DNA from 2 places in the Pedococcus sp. P2_E2 genome. Region 1 is predicted to be linked to the other one. Evidence: predicted binding sites of a transcription regulator. Region 1 holds the regulator's gene; the other holds the start of a gene.
What was found. Region 1 encodes HrcA, which represses chaperone genes, less so after heat shock. Its sites were predicted from a motif close to TTNGCACTCGNNNNNNNCGAGTGCNAA; they were not measured.
Positions count from the first base shown of each region.

Region 1 (9,208 bases):
CGCCACAAGTGGTTCAGCGGAAATTTCTGGGACTTTCGGGGGCCATTTCGAGTCCACTCCGGCGTGTCCCCAAGACACGCCGTGTCCGGGCTGCGGGAGTCGCCTGCGAGGATGGAGCCATGCCCAGCGCCCTGCCCGACGGTGACCCCGCGCCGTCGGACGGGCTCCTCCCAGAGGCATCGCTCCAGGCTCTCGGGGACCGTCCGTTCGGCATCTACCTGCACGTACCGTTCTGCTCGGTGCGCTGCGGCTACTGCGACTTCAACACCTACACGCTGACCGAGCTCGGCGTCGACGGAGCCAGCATCGGCACGTTCGCGGACGCCGCACTGCGTGAGCTGGTGTTCGCGGTCGACGTGCTCGGCGAGGTGCCGACCGTCGACACGGTGTTCGTCGGCGGCGGGACCCCGACGATGCTGGCCGCGGAGGACCTCGCCCGGATGCTGCACGGCATACGGGACCGTTTCGGGCTGGCTCCTGGCGCCGAGGTGACCACCGAGGCCAACCCCGACTCGGTGACTCCCGCGGGGCTCGCCGTCCTCGCCGAAGCAGGGTTCACCCGGGTGTCGCTCGGAATGCAGTCGGCGGTGCCGCACGTCCTGCAGACCCTCGAGCGCACCCACGACCCGGCCAACGTCGAACGCGCGGTCGACGCCGCCCGCGCCGCCGGGCTCCAGGTCAGCCTCGACCTCATCTACGGCACCCCGGGCGAGTCCCTCGACGACTGGCGGACCAGCCTGGCTGTGGCGAGCTCGCTGGAGCCCGACCACATCTCGGCCTACGCCCTGGTGGTCGAGGAGGGCACCAAGCTGGCGGCCCAGGTACGGCGCGGACAGGTGCCCGCTCCTGAAGACGACGACGAGGCGGCCAAGTACGAGATCGCCGACGAGCACCTCGCCGCGGCGGGCTACACCTGGTACGAGGTGAGCAACTGGGCCCGGCGCGAGGAGGCGCGGTGCCGCCACAACGAGGGCTACTGGGCCGACGGCAACTGGTGGGGGATCGGGCCGGGCGCCCACAGCCATGTGGGCGGAGTGCGGTGGTGGAACGTCAAGCACCCCAACGCGTATGCCGCCCGCGTCGCCGAGGGGCTCAGCCCGGCTCACGGGCGGGAGACGCTGACCGACGAGCAGCGGTACGACGAGCGAGTGCTGCTCGGCGTGCGGCTCGTGGACGGTCTGCCGATCGCGGACCTGCGTGACGACGGGCGCCTCGCCGTCGCCGGCCTGATCGCCGACGGCCTCGTGGACGCGCAGGCGGCCCTGCGCCGTCAGCGGGTGGTGCTGACGAGGCAGGGCCGCTTGCTGGCGGACACCGTCGTGCGACGGCTCCTGGGACTGCGCTGACTTCCTGGGACTGCGCGGACCGCTATTCGGTCACCTCACCAGCTCGGGCGTGAGGGGGTAGCGGTACCACTCGCCGTGGTTGGCCTTGACCGCGGCGATGATCGAGAAGACCACCCAGGCGATGCCCGTGGCGATGAAGAAGGGGATCCCGATCAGCACGAACGAGAGGAGCCCGAAGACCCACAGCGCGATCGTGATGACGATCTGGAAGTTGAGCGCCTGCGCGGCGTGGAACCGGATGAACGGCCCGCGGTCCTTGAACACGAGGAAGACGATGAGCGGGCCGAGGAACGGGAAGCCCACCATGGCCGCGACGAACGGGGCGATGTGGACGAGGGTCGCCCAGGTCTTCTCGTCCTGGGGCGACATCGGCCGGGGAGCCACGCCGTAGGCCGCCGGCGGGGGCTGGGTCGGCGGCCGGTCCTGTGGCTGGTCCTGTGGCTGGTGCGGCGTCGGCTGGTAGCCGGGGGGCGCCTGTGGGGGCACCTGCGACTGCGGCTGCTCTGGTTGGTCGGTCATGGGTCTCTCCGTGGTGAGGGTCTGCGTGGTGTCTGCACCCAGTGAAACGCACGACGACCTCCGAAAGTCCACCTTTCGGGGTGTAGACAGGGGAGGTTCAGGGACAGGTCAGGGTCGACCCCGAGGAAGGGTCGCCGAGGACGTCAGTGTCCCGGCTCGCTCACCCTGTGACATCTCGTGACTCCGTCACCCTGTGACATCTCGTGACTCCGTCACGAAGTCGATGAGCTCCTCGACGCTGGCCAGCAGGGTCGGCTCGAGGTCGGCGTAGGAGCGCACGGTCCCGAGGATCTGCTTCCACGCCCGCGCGATGTCGGCCTGGTCGTGGTGCGCCCAGCCCAGGTGCGCGCAGATGCCGTGCTTCCAGGACTGGCCACGGGGGATGACGGGCCACTGCGACAGCCCGAGCCGCTCCGGGCGCACGCTCTGCCACACGTCGACGTACGGGTGCCCCAGCACACGCACGTGCGCGGCATACGGTCCCCGCGCGGCGTCCTGCACCACCCGGTGCTCCTTGGTGCCCGGCAGCAGGTGGTCGACGAGGACTCCCATCCGGCGGCCGGGGCCGGGTTGGAAGTCCGCGATCGCCGCGACCAGGTCGTCCACGCCGTCGAGCAGCTCCACGACGACGCCCTCGACCCGCAGGTCGGCGCCCCAGACCTTCTCGACCAGCTCGGCGTCGTGCCGGCCCTCGACGAAGATCCGCGAGCCGCTGGCCACCCGGGCGGTCGCTCCGTGGACGGCCCGTGAGCCGGAGGCGGTGCGCGAGGCGAGGGCGCGTGCGTCGGCCAGCAGGGCACGGGCCGCGGCAGTGGGCGGCGTCAGGATGACGGGGGAGCCGTCGAGCAGGAAACCCGGACCCATCGGGAAACCCTTCGTGCGGCCACGTCGGTCCTCGAGGTGCACGACGCGCATCCCGCCGGCCTTCTCGACCCGGACCACCGCACCGCACCAGCCGGTCTCGACGTCCTCGACGACCAGGCCGGTCTCGGCCTCCACCTCGCGGGAACGGCCCCGCGGGGGGACCTTCCAGTCACCGGACAGGACATCGGAGCCATAGCGGTCGGACACCGACGCAGGGTATGCCGCCCCGGGGCCTTGGCTGCGCGGGCGCGCCGCCCGTGCGGTCAGGACACGGGAACAACGTAGACTTGGCACTCGCTGAGCCTGAGTGCCAGCCTGTCCGTAGCGGGGCCAGATCGGTCGAAGGAGGTGCCTGATGAGTGAAGAACGTCGACTCGCAGTGTTGCGCGCGATCGTGCAGGACTACGTCCAGACCTCTGAGCCGGTGGGTTCCAAGGCCCTGCTGGACCGGCACCAGCTGGGGGTCTCGGCCGCGACCGTGCGCAACGACATGGCGGCGCTGGAGGAAGAGGGCCTGATCGCGGCTCCGCACACCAGCGCCGGGCGGGTGCCGACCGACGCCGGCTACCGCCTGTTCGTCGACCGGTTGAGCTCGGTCAAGCCCATGACGGCGGCCGAGCGGGCCGCCATCGCCCAGTTCCTCGAGGGCGCCGTCGACCTCGACGACGTGGTGGACCGGACGGTCCGACTGCTTGCCTCACTGACGCGGCAGGTCGCCGTCATGCAGTACCCGTCGCTGACCCGGTCGACAGTGCGGCACATCGAGTTCGTCGCGATGGGCCCGACCCGCCTGATGGTCGTGCTCATCGTCAACACCGGCCGCGTCGAGCAACGCATCATCGAGACGAGCCACGACCTGTCCAGCAAGGACGGCGAGGCGACCCTCGGGCTCGTCCGGGTCAAGGTCAACGCGCGCGCCGTCGGGCAGCGGCTGGTCGACGCCGCGGCGTCCCTGGCCAGCCTCGCCGACGAGTTCGAGCCGGGCGACCGTGACCTGGTGCGGGCCGTCGTGCGGTCCCTCGACGACGCCCTCGTCGAGGAGCGCGAGGAGCGTGTCGTCCTCGCGGGTACGGCGAACCTCGCGCGCGTCGGCACAGACTTCCCGCTCAGCATCGGCCCGGTCCTCGAGGCCCTCGAACAGCACGTCGTGCTGCTCAAGCTGCTGGGCACCGCGCGCGAGACCTCCGACACGGTCTCGGTGCGCATCGGCCACGAGAACCCGTTCGCCGGGCTCCAGTCGACCTCGGTCGTCTCGACCGAGTACGGCTCGGGCTCAGAGCTCGTCGCCGGTCTCGGCGTCCTCGGCCCCACCCGGATGGACTACCCCACGACGATGGCGTCGGTGCGGGCCGTGGCGACCTACGTCTCCCGAATCCTCGCGCAGTGACGCGCGTCCGACCTCGTACCACCGACCGTCACCCCGGTGACACCAAGGACATTCGTTGAACGACTACTACCAGGACCTGGGTGTGTCCCGGGACGCCAGCCCCGACGACATCAAGCGCGCCTACCGCAAGAAGGCCCGCACGCTGCACCCGGACGTCAACCCGAGCCCGGAGGCGGAGGAGCAGTTCAAGAAGGTGTCGCAGGCCTATGACGTGCTCTCCGACGCCGACAAGCGCCGGTCCTACGACATGGGGTCGGACCCCTATGCCGGCGGCGCTGCCGGGTTCGGGCAGGGGTTCTCCTTCAGCGACATCATGGACGCCTTCTTCGGCGCCGGGGCAGGTCAGGCACAGCGGGGTCCGCTGTCGCGGCAGCGACGTGGCCAGGACGCCCTCATCCGGCTCGACATCGACCTCGGCGACGCCGTGTTCGGTGCCGAGAAGGAGCTCGCCATCGAGACGGCCGTGGTCTGCTCCACCTGTCACGGTGACGGTGCCCAGCCGGGCACCGCTCGCCGCACGTGTGACGTGTGCGGCGGTCGCGGTGAGATCCAGCAGGTCCAGCGCTCCTTCCTCGGCCAGGTGATGACGACCCGTCCCTGCGTCACCTGCCAGGGCTACGGCGAGGTGCTCGTCAGCCCGTGCTTCGAGTGCTCCGGTGACGGCCGGGTCCGCACCCGCCGAACCCTCAAGATCAAGGTGCCTGCCGGAGTGGACACCGGCACCCGCATCCAGCTCGCAGGCGAGGGTGAGGTCGGCCAGGGCGGGGGCCCCGCCGGCGACCTCTACGTCGAGGTGGCGGTGCGCCCCCACCAGACCTTCCAGCGGCGTGGGGACGACCTGCACTGCACCGTCGAGCTGCCCATGACCGCCGCCGCTCTCGGCACCACCGTCAAGCTCGACACGTTCGACGGCAGCAACGAGCTCGAGATCAAGGCCGGCACGCAGCCCGGCGACGCCATGACGCTGCGTGGCCTCGGGGTCACGCACCTGCGCGGCACCGGCCGCGGCGACCTCATCATCCACGCCAACGTGCAGACCCCGACCCGCTTGGACGAGCAGCAGGAGGAGCTCCTTCGCCAGCTGGCCACGCTACGCGGTGAGGAGCACCCGGCAGGGCGGTTGTCCCCGGCCCACCCTGGGCTGTTCGGCAAGCTCCGCGACGCCTTCAAGGCCAAGTAGCCAGGTCCGCCCGACGTGACCCTGCCGCTGTTCCTCGTCGAACCAGCCGTCCTCGCCGAGGCTGCCGCGGGCACGCGCGTGGTCCTCGATGGTCCCGAGGGCCGGCACGCAGCCACCGTCCGCCGGATCGCCCCCGGAGAGCGGGTGATGCTTGCCGACGGCGCCGGCCTGCGCGTCACCTGCACGGTCGAGGCGGCCGGCAAGGCAGAGCTCGAGCTGGTCGTCCTGGAGGTGTGCCGCGAGCCGGAGGTCGTGCCCCGGTTCGTCCTCGTGCAGGCCCTGGCGAAGGGCGACCGTGACGACCAGGCCATCGAGGCGGCGACCGAGTTCGGGGTCGACGAGGTGGTCCCCTGGCAGGCGTCGCGCAGCATCGTCCAGTGGCGTGGTGAGCGTGGCGACAAGGCCCGCCGCAAGTGGGAGTCGACCGTCACCGCGGCGGCCAAGCAGTCCCGCCGCGCGCGAGTGCCGGTCGTCGCAGAGCTGGTCACGACCAAGACCCTGGCGGCGCGCATCGCCGGCGCCGCGGCGGCATACGTGCTGCACGAGGACGCGACACAGAGCCTTGCGGCGCAGGCGCTCCCGACCGACGGCGACGTCCTCGTCATCGTGGGCCCGGAAGGCGGGATCACTGCTGAAGAGGTTGGTGCCTTCGAGGCAGCAGGAGCGCTGACCGTCCGCCTCGGCGACACCGTGCTGCGGTCCTCGAGCGCCGGGCCTGCCGCGCTCGCGGTGCTGAGCGCGGCCGGCCGCTGGCGCTGAGGACGCTAGCGGACCGAGAAGGACACGACCTTCTCTGCCGCCAGCTTGTTGCCACCCTCCATGCTCGGCTCGAAGACCCGGATCGAGTAGTCCCCGGCGCTGAGCTTGCCGAGGTCGATGGAGTAGGTGCCCTGCATCGGGGCTCCGATGGAGGCCGTGGTGTGCCCGGCCTTGACCTTGGTGCTGCCGCGCCTGAGCTCGTAGGTGACGTTGGCCTCGAACACGATCGCCAGGCCCTCCACGACCACCGGCTTGGCTGCCGAAAGCACCTGGTCGCGGCCGGGCGTGGTGACCCAGATGGGAGCGACGTCCTCATAGAGCCGGTCGGACGGCGGCCTGGTGAAGGTCTGGGCGGTGGAGATCGACCCGAACAGCGTGGTCGAACCGTCGGCGACCTCGAACCGCACGGGGAAGGTCTGCTGGATCGCGGCCTGCGCGGTCCACACGAGCTCCTGAACGGCGAGCCGCTTGTTCTCGTCACCGACGACGGCGTCCTTGGAGCCGCCGTTGGCCAGGTGGACCGTGATCAGCCTGTCGGTGACGGTCACGTCGCCGATGGTCTGGCCCGACCACGGCTGGAGGTAGCCGTCGGTGTTGCTGTAGGGCTGGGCGTTGATGGCCAGCACGAGCGCGGCCTTGGCCCGCTCCGCCGGGGTCGCACTCGTCGGGAGCTCGCTGCGGATGAAGTCCCGGAACAGCCGGTAGGTGGGCTTGTCGTCCCCGATCGGCCCGACGAAGTAGACGGGCAGTGACACCGACTGCGTCGCGGCCGGGCCACTGGTCGACGGCGACGAGGAGGGCGACGTCGTGGGACTCGTGCTGGCGGACCCGGTCGCGGACTGCGACGGCCCGGAGGTCTGCGGGGGCGTGATCGTGGGCCCGTCGTCCTGGGCGGACCACCACACGCCGCCGATGATCGCCGCCACGGCCGCAGCGGCCGCCAGCGGCATCATCCAGCGCCGGGTGCCCGTGCCACCGGCACCGGTCAGCGGGCCCGCCTCGTGGGCCTCGTGCAGGATCGTGTCCAGGCGGTTCGACGGGTGCACCTGCTGGACGTCCTGGGCCAGGGCCTGGCGCAGTCGCCGCTCGACCTGGTCGAACTCTCCCGGCTCGTAGTCGGGGTGCAGGAAGTCGATGCGATCGCTCATGACGCTGCCTCCATCCGGTCGCGCAGCGTGGCGAGCCCGCGGTGGGCATGGGCCTTGACCGAGCCCGCGGAGATGCCGAGGGCGTCGGCGATCTCGGCCTCGCTCAGGTCGAGGTAGTAGCGCATCGTCAGGACCTCTCTCTGGCGCTGGGGCAGTCGCCCCAGCGCGCTGATCATCGAACTGGTGCTCTCGGACTGGAGGGCGCGGTCTTCGGCGCTCGCCTCGGTGTGCCGTGTGTAGGCCGTGGGCTCACCCTGCTCGCGCGCGACGTAGCGCTCCTCGACCCCGCGGTGTCGCAGGCCCGAGCGCGCTCCGTTGACGACGGACCGACGCAGGTAGGCAGACGCCGCCTGGTGGTCGCGGATCGTGTCCCACCGTCGGTGCACGGCGATGAACGCGTCCTGGACGACCTCCTCGGCCGCGAGGTCGTCGCGCAGCAAGAGCCACGCCAGCCGGACCAGCCCGGTCCAGTGCGCGGCATACAGCTCGGCGATGGCCTCGTCGGCCGCCGGCCGGACCTCGCCACGGTGGTCATGCTCTGCCACGCTCAACAGTCTCACGACCTGATGACGCGCAGCCCTGTCAACCGGTTGACGCGCCGGGCGCAGGTTTCTCACCCAGGTGGAGCGACCTTCACGCGGGCGCCTGCAGGTTTGCTTCCGATTGGAGGGATACCTGCATGGGTAGGCTCGATTCATGGAGACTTCGGCGACGCGGCACACCGACCCCGACTGCCTGTTCTGCAAGCTGGTGGCGGGGGACATCCCGGCCACCGTGGTCTACGAGGACCACGCGACCTTCGCGTTCCGCGACCTCGAACCCCAGGCTCCGACCCATGTCCTGGTGGTTCCGCGCCACCACGTGCCCGATGTCGCAGCGCTCGCGCAGGAGGCCCCCGACGACGTCACGGCCCTGATCCGCGCCGTGGCTGCCGTCGCCGCGCAGGAGGGCATCGCCGACCGTGGCTACCGCTCGGTCTTCAACACGGGCGCGGAGGCACATCAGACCGTGTTCCACGCCCACGTCCACGTGCTCGGCGGCCGGTCCATGACGTGGCCACCCGGCTGAGCGGCACCGTAGACTGGTCGGACCATGCCAGATCCTGATCATCCGACCACGCTGGGGGGCGCGCCCGAGGGTGCCCTTCCGATGCCCACCCACACCGTCGAGATTCCTGCCCAGGTGCAGATGGTGACCCTCCTCGGTCCGCGCGACGAGCTGCTCCGCACCATGGAGCGGGCCTTTCCGCAGCTGCAGATCCACGTCAGGGGCAACGAGTTCCACCTGTCCGGACCGAGTGCCGAGGTCGCGCTCGCCGAGCGCACCATCGACGAGCTGCTCCTGGTCATCGACGGCGGTCAGCCGCTCAACCGCGACGCCGTCGAACGCTCCATCAGCATGCTGCGTGCCCAGACGACGGAGCGGCCCGCCGACGTGCTGACGATGAACATCGTGAGCAACCGCGGCCGCACCATCCGGCCCAAGACGCTGAACCAGAAGCACTACGTCGACGCGATCGACGAGCACACCATCGTCTTCGGCATCGGCCCGGCGGGCACGGGCAAGACCTACCTCGCGATGGCCAAGGCTGTCGCCGCGCTCCAGGCCAAGCAGGTCAACCGGATCATCCTGACCCGGCCAGCAGTGGAGGCGGGCGAGCGGCTGGGCTTCCTGCCCGGCACGCTCAACGACAAGATCGACCCCTACCTGCGGCCGCTCTACGACGCGCTCCACGACATGGTCGACCCCGAGTCGATCCCGCGGCTGATGGCTGCCGGCACCATCGAGGTCGCGCCGCTGGCCTACATGCGTGGGCGTTCCCTCAACGACGCGTTCATCATCCTGGACGAGGCCCAGAACACCTCACCCGAGCAGATGAAGATGTTCCTGACGCGCCTCGGCTTCGGGTCCAAGATGGTCGTGACCGGTGACGTGACCCAGATCGACCTCCCCGAGGGCACCCGGTCGGGGCTGCGGGTGGTCCGGGACATCCTCGGTGACGTCG
Region 1 is NZ_JBFUEM010000006.1:160,893-170,100, forward strand. Features, by position in the region: gene hemW (radical SAM family heme chaperone HemW) at 120-1,346, shown strand; gene AC1DWR_RS13970 (DUF4870 domain-containing protein) at 1,377-1,865, opposite strand; gene AC1DWR_RS13975 (DUF3097 domain-containing protein) at 2,052-2,936, opposite strand; gene hrcA (heat-inducible transcriptional repressor HrcA) at 3,085-4,116, shown strand; gene dnaJ (molecular chaperone DnaJ) at 4,172-5,296, shown strand; gene AC1DWR_RS13990 (16S rRNA (uracil(1498)-N(3))-methyltransferase) at 5,312-6,055, shown strand; gene AC1DWR_RS13995 (Gmad2 immunoglobulin-like domain-containing protein) at 6,061-7,203, opposite strand; gene AC1DWR_RS14000 (SigE family RNA polymerase sigma factor) at 7,200-7,748, opposite strand; gene AC1DWR_RS14005 (histidine triad nucleotide-binding protein) at 7,900-8,271, shown strand; gene AC1DWR_RS14010 (PhoH family protein) at 8,353-9,208, shown strand, end outside.

Region 2 (9,208 bases), on a different contig from region 1:
AACCCAGAGGTCTTCTTCCACCCCGAAGGTGAACGCGGACCGGCGCGCCGCTCCCGCGACACCCAGGCCAAGGAAGTCTGCCTGGCCTGCCCGGTCCTCAAGCAGTGCCGGGAGCACGCCCTGCGGGTCCGGGAGCCCTACGGCGTCTGGGGTGCGATGACCGAGGACGAGCGCGAGGCGTACTACGCCGGCCACGCCGTCCCCGCCGCCAGCTGAGCGACCTACACTCGGCTGCGTGAGCAGCCCCGTGGAAGTCCCCATCCGTGACGAGTCCATTCGGCTCGGGCAGCTGCTCAAGCTCGCCGGCGTCGTCGACGACGGCGCCATGGCGCGGTCGGTCATCGAGCTCGGTGAGGTCACCGTCGACGGCGAGGTGGAGGTTCGTCGCGGCGCCCAGGTGCGCCCCGGACAGACCGTCGGGTATGCCGGTCAGCAGCTGACCGTGGTCAGCGACGCCTGATCAGGGGGCTCAGTCGGCGACGACGAGCAGGGCTCGCAGCATGTCGCGGGTCTGGGCGCTGACCGGCCAGGAGTCCTTCGCCTTCCAGTCGACGGTGAACCGGTCGGCGCAGACGCTGCTGAGCTCGACGACGCGGCCATCGTCGGTCATGACTCGCACCACGAACAGCGAGCTCCCAGCCGAGCAGGAGCTGCCGGGGACCGCGCTCGACCCGGCCTTGGCCAGGTCGGCGTTGAGCTGCGCGAGCTGTGGGCCGCCCATGACGTTGCCCCGGATCCCGCGGTACCGAGGGACCTTCGTGAGCATCGGTCGTGGGTGCAGGCAGGCAGTGGCCGCCTTCAGCACGGTCCCCCGCGGCAGGCTCGGTGGGGCGACGCCCGGCGCCGAGCGGGTCCTCCCCAAGATCGACGGGCACCCGAGGAAGACGGCGCCGGTGTCGCCGGGCCCCGGTCCTTCCTCGGCCGACTGCTCCGCCAGCGCGACGTAGTAGCTCGCCAGGGCCGGCCAGCCGTTGCAGGCGAGACCTTCGTTGGCGTAGGTCGTCATGATGCCGTCCTTGCCCTGCAACACCATCCGGAAGGCTGGCCCCTGAGGCAGGTCCGCGCACTCGGCTCCGCTGGTGCGCGGCTGCAGGGTCAGTGCGTCGACGGCGAGCGGAATGCTGACCGGGGCATCGGGCGGCAGTGAGCCTGCCCAGACGGACCCCTCGTCGGTCTGGGCGCAGACGAGCACGGCCGCGACGGTGATGCTGAGCGGCTGGCTGCGCACGACGGGCGGGGTCGGCGGACCGAAGGTCGTCCGGCAGCTCAGGGCCGCCGGTGGTGGCGTCGGCGGAGTCGGGAGCCCACCGTCGCCACCTCGCGAGACGACTCCCCCGACAAGGGCCACCACCGCCAGGCCGGCCACGGCGAACGCCCACCCGCGCGCACCACGCAGCCACCCGGCATACGACCTCGGCGGTTGGAGGAGCCCGTTGATCGACGGGTCCTGCGGCGGCAGGCCTGCCAGGAGGGCACGCAGACCCTCCTCGTCGAGGGCGAGGAGCGCGCCGACGGTCGCCATGGCGTGCAGGCGGTGGCGGTGCACCGCGGCGACGCCGTCGTCGAGGGCATCGGCGATCTGGGCCTCGCTGAGGCCGTCGAAGGACCACAGCACGAGCGTCGCGCGTTCACGACGGGACAACCCGGCGAGGGCGGCGAGCACGGCCGCCTTCGTGGGTGGGGGCGAAGCTGCGTTTCGCGGCCCCGCGGAACCCTCGGGCTCGTCGTGACTGCGACGACGCAGCTGCGGCCGCAGGTAGCTCGCCATCAGTGACTTGCGCAGCTCGGCGTCGTAGGACCCTGCACCTACCTCGGACAGGTGGTGCCACTGCGGCCAGCTGCGCGCGAGCGTGGCGCGGACGAGGGACTCGGCGCCCCTCTCGTCGCCAACCAGCAGCCACGCGGTCCGCAGCAGGTCGGCGCCCCGGGCCACGACGTACTCGTCGAAGCTGGGGGGTTCGGCGAACCGATCCGCCATGGGCCACCTCGCTCTGCGCCACCCCTCTTCCCGCATCGTATGCCGCGGAGCCCAGGTCGCGGCGAGCCCTCAGGTGGTGGCGCGCAGCTCCCTGGCGTGCATCGACGAGCCAATCGTGGCGGCGCCCACCAGCGTGGCGACCAGCACGGCTCCCACCGCGCCACCGACGAACATGGCCAGGTCGGCCCACGCCACGGGGATCGGCACGAAGTGGGTGCCGAGGTCCCAGTTGCCCGAGTCGTCGTTCGCGACCTCGAGGCGCCCGCCGCCGGTGAAACCGCGCATCGCCACGGTCCCGACCGCCGCAGCCAGCACGACCATGGGCACCACGGGCAGCAGCGTCTCGATGAGGTGGGCGCGGACGAGCATCGACCGTGGCACACCGGCAACGGCCAGTGCCGCGAGCGCCCTGCGACGCAGCATCATCGACTCCAGCTGGATCACCAGCAGGCCGGCGGCCCCGAGCAGCAGCGCGACCCCGACAACGACGGAGATGACGTCGAACGTGCTCGCGAAGAAGGCTGTGTCCGGTCGCTGCAGGTTTGCCTCCATCGTGAAGGCGGCGGCACCCGCGCCGAAGAGCACCGCCAGGATCACACTGGCCGTCGCCCGGCTCGCAGACCACGGGTCGGCCACCATCCGCCGCGCCGCGATCAGTGCGGCGACGGAAGTCGGGCGCGCGGCCAGCACCCGGCCGAGCAGGTGTGACACGGACGCGCTGCCGAACAGCAGAGCGACCAGGATGACGACGACCAGGACCATCGGCGGCCACGTGGACAGCGACCGGTGCTCCAGCAGCTCCAGCCGCCCGAGGATGCTCGGCCAGGCTGCGAAGGCCGCAGAGGCAAGGACCAGCGCCACGACGGGGAGAGCTGCGGGTGGGCGACGTCGGACCTGGCGGACGACACCGAACGGCGTCAGCGCGACCCGACGTAGCGCCAGGCGGCTGAGCAGCACGGCCCCGACCGGCACGAGGAGCAGCGAGATCGCGGCGGCCCACCAGTGCGGCCAGACGTCCACCGGCAGGGCCGGACCGGGGGCCACGAGCACCTGCCGAGGAGAACCATCCGGGCCCCGGACCGATGCGGTGAACGGCTTCGGGGCACGGAGCACCAACCTGGCCACCAGGAAGGCCGAAGCAGCGAGGGCCGAGCCCCCTGCCGCAGCGATCCCCGTCTCCCACGAGACCACGCGACGGGCCTCGCCGGGCGTCATACCCGCCAGGCGGAACGCCGCGAGGCGCCGGTCCCGCCGGGGTGACCCGACGCGCACCCCGAGGCCGGTGAGCACGAACGCAGGCAGGCTGAGGAGGACGAGCGCGGTGACGACCCCTGCGTGCAGTCCGGAGTCGTTGAGCACCTCGACGCGGTAAGCCCGCCCTTCCGGGACCGACACCACAACTGCCGCAGTGAGCAGGATGAAGGCGGTGAAGGCGGCGCCGAGCGCCGTGATCGCGAGGCGCAGCCGGTCGACGCGCCCACCCGTCAGCGCGAACCTCAAGGCCTGGAGGAGGGTCATGAGCCGGCCCGCGGGCTCGAGGCCGAAGCCGACGCCGACGCCGCGGAACCAAGCACCGCACCGTTGACGCCGAGGCCGCCGGAGAGCCGGCCGTCGCGCACCTCGATGTCACGGTCGCCGTAAGCCGCGACACGAGCCTCGTGCGAGACCAGCACGACGGTGGTGCCCGTCTCCCGCGCGGTCTCGGCAATGGCAGTCATGACCTGCTCGGCAGCCATCGAGTCGAGGGCCCCGGTCGGTTCGTCGGCGAAGAGGACAGCCGGCTCGGTGACCATGGCCCTGGCCACGGCCACCCGTTGGGCTTGCCCGCCCGACATCTGCCCGGGCCGGTGGTCGGCCTGGTCCCCGACGCCGAACCGGTGCAACCAGGACTGCGCCCGGTCGAACGCCTCGGCCCGCTTCATCCCGCCGAGCAGGAGCGGGAGTGCCACGTTCTCGACCGCAGGCAGCTCCTCGACCAGCTGCCCGAACTGGAACAGCACGCCGAACTGCTCACGTCGCAGGCGGGAGCGGACAGCCTCGCTCTCGGCACTGATGACCCGCTCGCCGAACTCCACCGTGCCGGCATCGGGAGCCAGCACACCGGCCAGGCACAGGAGGAGCGACGACTTCCCTGATCCCGAAGGCCCGGTCACCGCCAGGATCTCCCCGTGCCGCACGTCCAGGTCGATCCCCCGCAGCGCCGGCGTCAGCCCGTAGGCCAGCGTCAGACCTCGCGCCTTGACCACGGTCCCCTTGTTCATACCCCGATTTCCTCTCTCAGAGTGCCGACGCGCTGGAGTGCCGCGTCCATCCACTTCAGGTCTGCATCCAGGTGCGCGAGGGCGTAGTCGGCGGCCAGGACCTCGTGCAGCGACGAGTCCCGGGCCGACTTGGCAGCCGTGAAGGCCCGCATCCGGGCCAGGTGTGCGGACCGCTGGGCCCGCAGGAACGCCGACGCCCCTGCCTCGTCGCCGAGCAGCAGCGCGATCGTCACCTTGAGCTCGAACGGGTTGGCGACGTGCTCGGACGGCTCATCGGTCGATGCGAGCCACGACCGCAGCTCCTCGGATCCCGCTTCGGTGATCTCGAAGACCATCCGATCGGGCCCGTCGACCCGCTGCACCCCGCGTGGCTCGACGAGCCCGCGGCGGTGCAGCCGGTCCAGCGTCGAGTAGACCACTCCGAAGGCGATGGGTTTGGCCTGCGGGAAGCGCTGGTCGTGCTCTCGCTTCAGGTCATACCCGTGCCGCTGCCCCCTGCGCAGCAGCCCGAGGATGACGTGACCTGTCGACATGACGCTCACTATTCACTACATGAATAGTGAGCGCAAGCACTTCGGCTGCATCCGCGTGGTCAACGCGGGTCAGCGCACGACGAAGGCCCGCCCCCGCAGTGGGGACGGGCCTTCGTGAGGTATGCCACGCAGCTCAGCGCCGCGCGTCGTCAGTCCTGAACGACCTGCTGCGCCCGGTCAGTGACCGTGGCCGTGACCGTGGCCGCCGGCGCCCTGGCCGTCCTCGTCTTCCTTCTTCTCCACGACGAGCGTGTCGGTGGTGAGCACCATCGACGCGATCGAGGCGGCGTTGACCAGCGCGGAGCGGGTGACCTTGACCGGGTCGATGACGCCGGCCTTGATCAGGTCGCCGTACTCACCGGTCGCGGCGTTGAGGCCGTTGCCCGGGCTGAGCTCGCGCACCTTGGAGACGGCGACGTAGCCCTCCATGCCGGCGTTCTCGGCGATCCAGCGCAGCGGCTCGGCCGAGGCCTTCTTGACGATGAGCGCACCGGTCGCCTCGTCGCCCTCGAGGTCGAGGTCGTCGATGACGGTGGAGGCGTGGACGAGGGCGGAGCCGCCACCGGCGACGATGCCCTCCTCGATGGCCGCGCGGGTCGCCGAGATGGCGTCCTCGATGCGGTGCTTCTTCTCCTTGAGCTCCACCTCAGTGTGGGCACCCACCTTGATGACGCAGACCCCACCGGCGAGCTTGGCGAGGCGCTCCTGGAGCTTCTCGCGGTCCCAGTCGGAGTCGGTGCGCTCGATCTCGGCCTTGAGCTGGTTGACCCGGCCGGTGACGTCGTCGGGCTTGCCGGCGCCGTCGATGATCGTGGTGTTGTCCTTGGTGACGACGACGCGACGGGCCTGGCCCAGCACGTCCAGGTCAGCCTGGTCGAGCTTGAGGCCGACCTCCTCGGAGATGACCTGGCCACCGGTGAGGGTCGCCATGTCCTGCAGCATCGCCTTGCGACGGTCGCCGAAGCCGGGGGCCTTGACCGCGACCACGTTGAACGTGCCGCGGATCTTGTTGACGACGAGGGTCGACAGCGCTTCGCCGTCGATGTCCTCGGCGATGATCAGCAGCGGCTTGCCGGTCTTGATGACCTTCTCCAGCACCGGCAGGACGTCGGCGATGGCCGAGATCTTGCCCTGGTTGATGAGGATGTAGGCGTCCTCGACCACGGCCTCCATGCGCTCGGCGTCGGAGACGAAGTAGGGCGAGATGTAGCCCTTGTCGAACTGCATGCCTTCGGTGAACTCGAGCTCGGTGGTCGCCGTCGACGACTCCTCGACGGTGATGACACCGTCCTTGCCGACCTTGTCGAACGCCTCGGCGATGGTCGACCCGATCGTCTCGTCCTGGGCGGACAGCGCGGCGACCTGGGCGATCTCTTCCTTGCCCTCGATCTCGCGAGCCGTCTCGAGCAGCTTGGCGCTCACTGCCTGGACCGCTGCGTCGATGCCGCGCTTCAGGCTGGCCGGGGCGGCACCTGCGGCAACGTTGCGCAGGCCCTCCTTGACCATGGCCTGGGCGAGCACGGTGGCCGTCGTGGTGCCGTCACCAGCGATGTCGTTGGTCTTGGTGGCGACCTCCTTCGCGAGCTGGGCGCCGAGGTTCTCGTAGGGGTCCTCGAGCTCGATCTCGCGGGCGATGGTCACGCCGTCGTTGGTGATCGTGGGGGCGCCCCACTTCTTGTCGATGACGACGTTGCGGCCCTTCGGGCCGAGCGTCACCTTGACCGCGTTCGCGAGCGCGTCAACTCCGCGCTCAAGCGACTTGCGGGCGGAGTCGTTGAACTCCAGCGTCTTAGCCATGAAAGTCCTTCTCTAGCAATCGGGTTCAGGAGGGATTGAAGGCAACGTGCCCTGTATGCCGGCAAGCCGGCATACAGGGCACGTCACTCACGCGGTGCGGATGCTCAGCCGACGATGGCGAGGACGTCGCGGGCGGAGAGGATGAGGTACTCCTCGCCGCCGTGCTTGATCTCGGTGCCGCCGTACTTGCTGTAGATGACCCGGTCGCCGACGGTGACGTCGAGCGGGACGCGGTTGCCGTTGTCGTCGATCCGGCCGGGACCGATCGCGAGGACCTCGCCCTCCTGGGGCTTCTCCTTCGCGGTGTCCGGGATGACGAGGCCAGACGCGGTGGTCTGCTCGGCCTCGACGGACTTGACGACGATGCGGTCTTCGAGCGGCTTGATGGAAACCGACACGATGATGACCTCCCCTTCGGGAATGTCGAAGATGGACAGGTGGATGGTGCTGGTCGTGCTGTGGTGCTCTGCTTGCTCTGGCACAGAAGTTGCTCTGTCACAGAAGTCACTGCCTGGCGGTCGCCGTCGCGGGGATCGACCGACTGGCTGCGTTAGCACTCGGCGAACCGGAGTGCCAACGCAAATCTAGGCTCGCGGTTAGCACTCGGTCAACTCGAGTGCCAGAGTTTGGCGGCGCGTTCGCCACGAGCGGACGACGCAGGACTGCGCGACCGACAAACCAGTTGCCTGGTCGGGCCCGCGGGCGGCAGTGTCGGCCACGTGACCGACACCCACGAAACCTCTGCCGACAACGCCGACGAGACGTCCGCCGTGCTGCTGCGAGCGTACGACGAGCAGCTGCGCGAGGAGCGTGAGGTGCCCTCGTCACTGGCCACCGCCCGGCTCGGCCCCCTCGTGCTCGCGACGTTCATGGGTGGGCACGGCTTCATCACCTACCGCACCCTCGACACCGACGCCGGTCCGGCCACGAGGGAGTCGGTCGCACAGCTTGTGGACGGGGCCCTCGCGCACTACGAGGCGATGCCCGAGATCACGGCCGTCGAGTGGAAGTCCCGGGGCCACGACCACGCCCCCGGCCTGCACGAGGCCCTGGTCGCACGCGGCTTCACCCCCGACGAACCCGAGTCGATCATGATCGGCGAGGCCCGCCTGCTCGCCGTCGACGTCGCGCTGCCCGACGGCGTCGCCATCCGACGGGTGACCGACGAGGGCGACATCCGGGCGATGTGCTCCATGCAGGCGGAGGTGTTCGGCGACGACGCCAAGGAGGCCAAGGACCACGCGGACCAGGTCCTGCACCGGCTGCGGACCCGCGACGACATGGAGATGTGGGTGGCCGAGCACGACGGCCAGATCGTCAGCGCCGGACGGCTCGAGCCCGTCGCCGGCACCGAGTTCGCCGGCATCTGGGGCGGCGCGACCCTGCCCGAGTTCCGCGGACGGGGGATCTACCGAGCCCTGACCTCCGCGCGCGCACGCTCGGCCATCGACCACGGCAAGCGCTACATCAACAGCGACTCGACCGAGTTCTCCCGGCCGATCCTCGAGCGCTCCGGCTTCCTCAAGGTCTCGACCACGACCCCCTACGAATGGCGACGCCCGTAGTCCACCCACCGCCCGGGCGTACGACAGAATGCCGGGCATGGATCTGGCCCTGCTGCGACGGCTGACCACCGGCGAGGGCTGGGGTCTGCTGCAGTCCCTCCCGCCGTACGACGAGTCGGCCGCCTTGGGCCTGCAGCACCGGCTGCGCACCGCGGGGTTCGAGCCGGACCTCGTCGCAGCTGCCCTGAACCAGGCCCGGCTGCGAGCCAAGGCCCAGGACAAGTTCGGCGAGTTCGCCCGCGGGATGGTGCTCACCTCCGATGGGCTCGAGCAGGCGACCCGGCTGGCGGTGGCCGCTCAGCATGCCCAGCGCTTCCGGGCCGCCGGCATCCACACGGTGCACGACCTCGGGTGCGGCATTGGTTCGGACGCCATGGCGATGGCGGGCCTCGACCTGCGGGTCAGGGCCATCGACGCCGACGAGGTCACCGCGGGGATCGCGGCGGTGAACCTGCGGCACTGGCCGGACTCCACGGCATACCAAGGGCTGGCGGAGGAGTTCACCGCGCCGGCTGGTGAGGGGGCGCGCGGCGTGGGGGCGTGGCTCGACCCGGCGCGACGCACGCCCGGCGTCGCCGACGTGAGCGGCCGAACCCGCAGGATCTTCAACCTCGCCGAGATCTCGCCGAGCTGGCCCACCGTCCAGGAGGTGGCCCGCGCACTGCCGGCCACCGGGGCCAAGCTGAGCCCCGGCTTCCCGCACGCGGCCCTGCCTCCGGGCGCTGAGGCGCAGTGGACGTCCTGGGAGGGCGACGTCGTCGAGTGTGTCGTGTGGTGGGGACCGCTGGTGCGGACTGGTGGGCGCACCGCCGCCCTGCTGCGCGACGCCGGGCCAGCCGTGGTCGTGACCGAGGCAGAGGGGGACGGCACCGCTCCACCGCTGCAGAACCTCGCCGACGTGGGTGGCTGGCTCTACGAACCTGACAAGGCAGTGCTGCGCGCCGGTCTGGTGGGTGCACTCACGGCCGCGACCGACGGGGCCGAGCTGGACGCCGGCGTCGGCTACGTCGGGTCGAGCCGGTCCGTCGACGTCCCCTTCGCCAAGCGGTATGCCGTGGTGGAGGCGATGCCGTT
Region 2 is NZ_JBFUEM010000011.1:8,540-17,747, forward strand. Features, by position in the region: gene AC1DWR_RS18925 (WhiB family transcriptional regulator) at 1-216, shown strand, start outside; gene AC1DWR_RS18930 (RNA-binding S4 domain-containing protein) at 236-460, shown strand; gene AC1DWR_RS18935 (RNA polymerase sigma factor) at 470-1,978, opposite strand; gene AC1DWR_RS18940 (FtsX-like permease family protein) at 2,048-3,496, opposite strand; gene AC1DWR_RS18945 (ABC transporter ATP-binding protein) at 3,493-4,239, opposite strand; gene AC1DWR_RS18950 (PadR family transcriptional regulator) at 4,236-4,772, opposite strand; gene groL (chaperonin GroEL) at 4,950-6,569, opposite strand; gene groES (co-chaperone GroES) at 6,674-6,967, opposite strand; gene AC1DWR_RS18965 (GNAT family N-acetyltransferase) at 7,289-8,134, shown strand; gene AC1DWR_RS18970 (class I SAM-dependent methyltransferase) at 8,172-9,208, shown strand, end outside.
Region 2: the regulator HrcA is predicted to act here: its motif matches at 7,166-7,192, upstream of groES (co-chaperone GroES).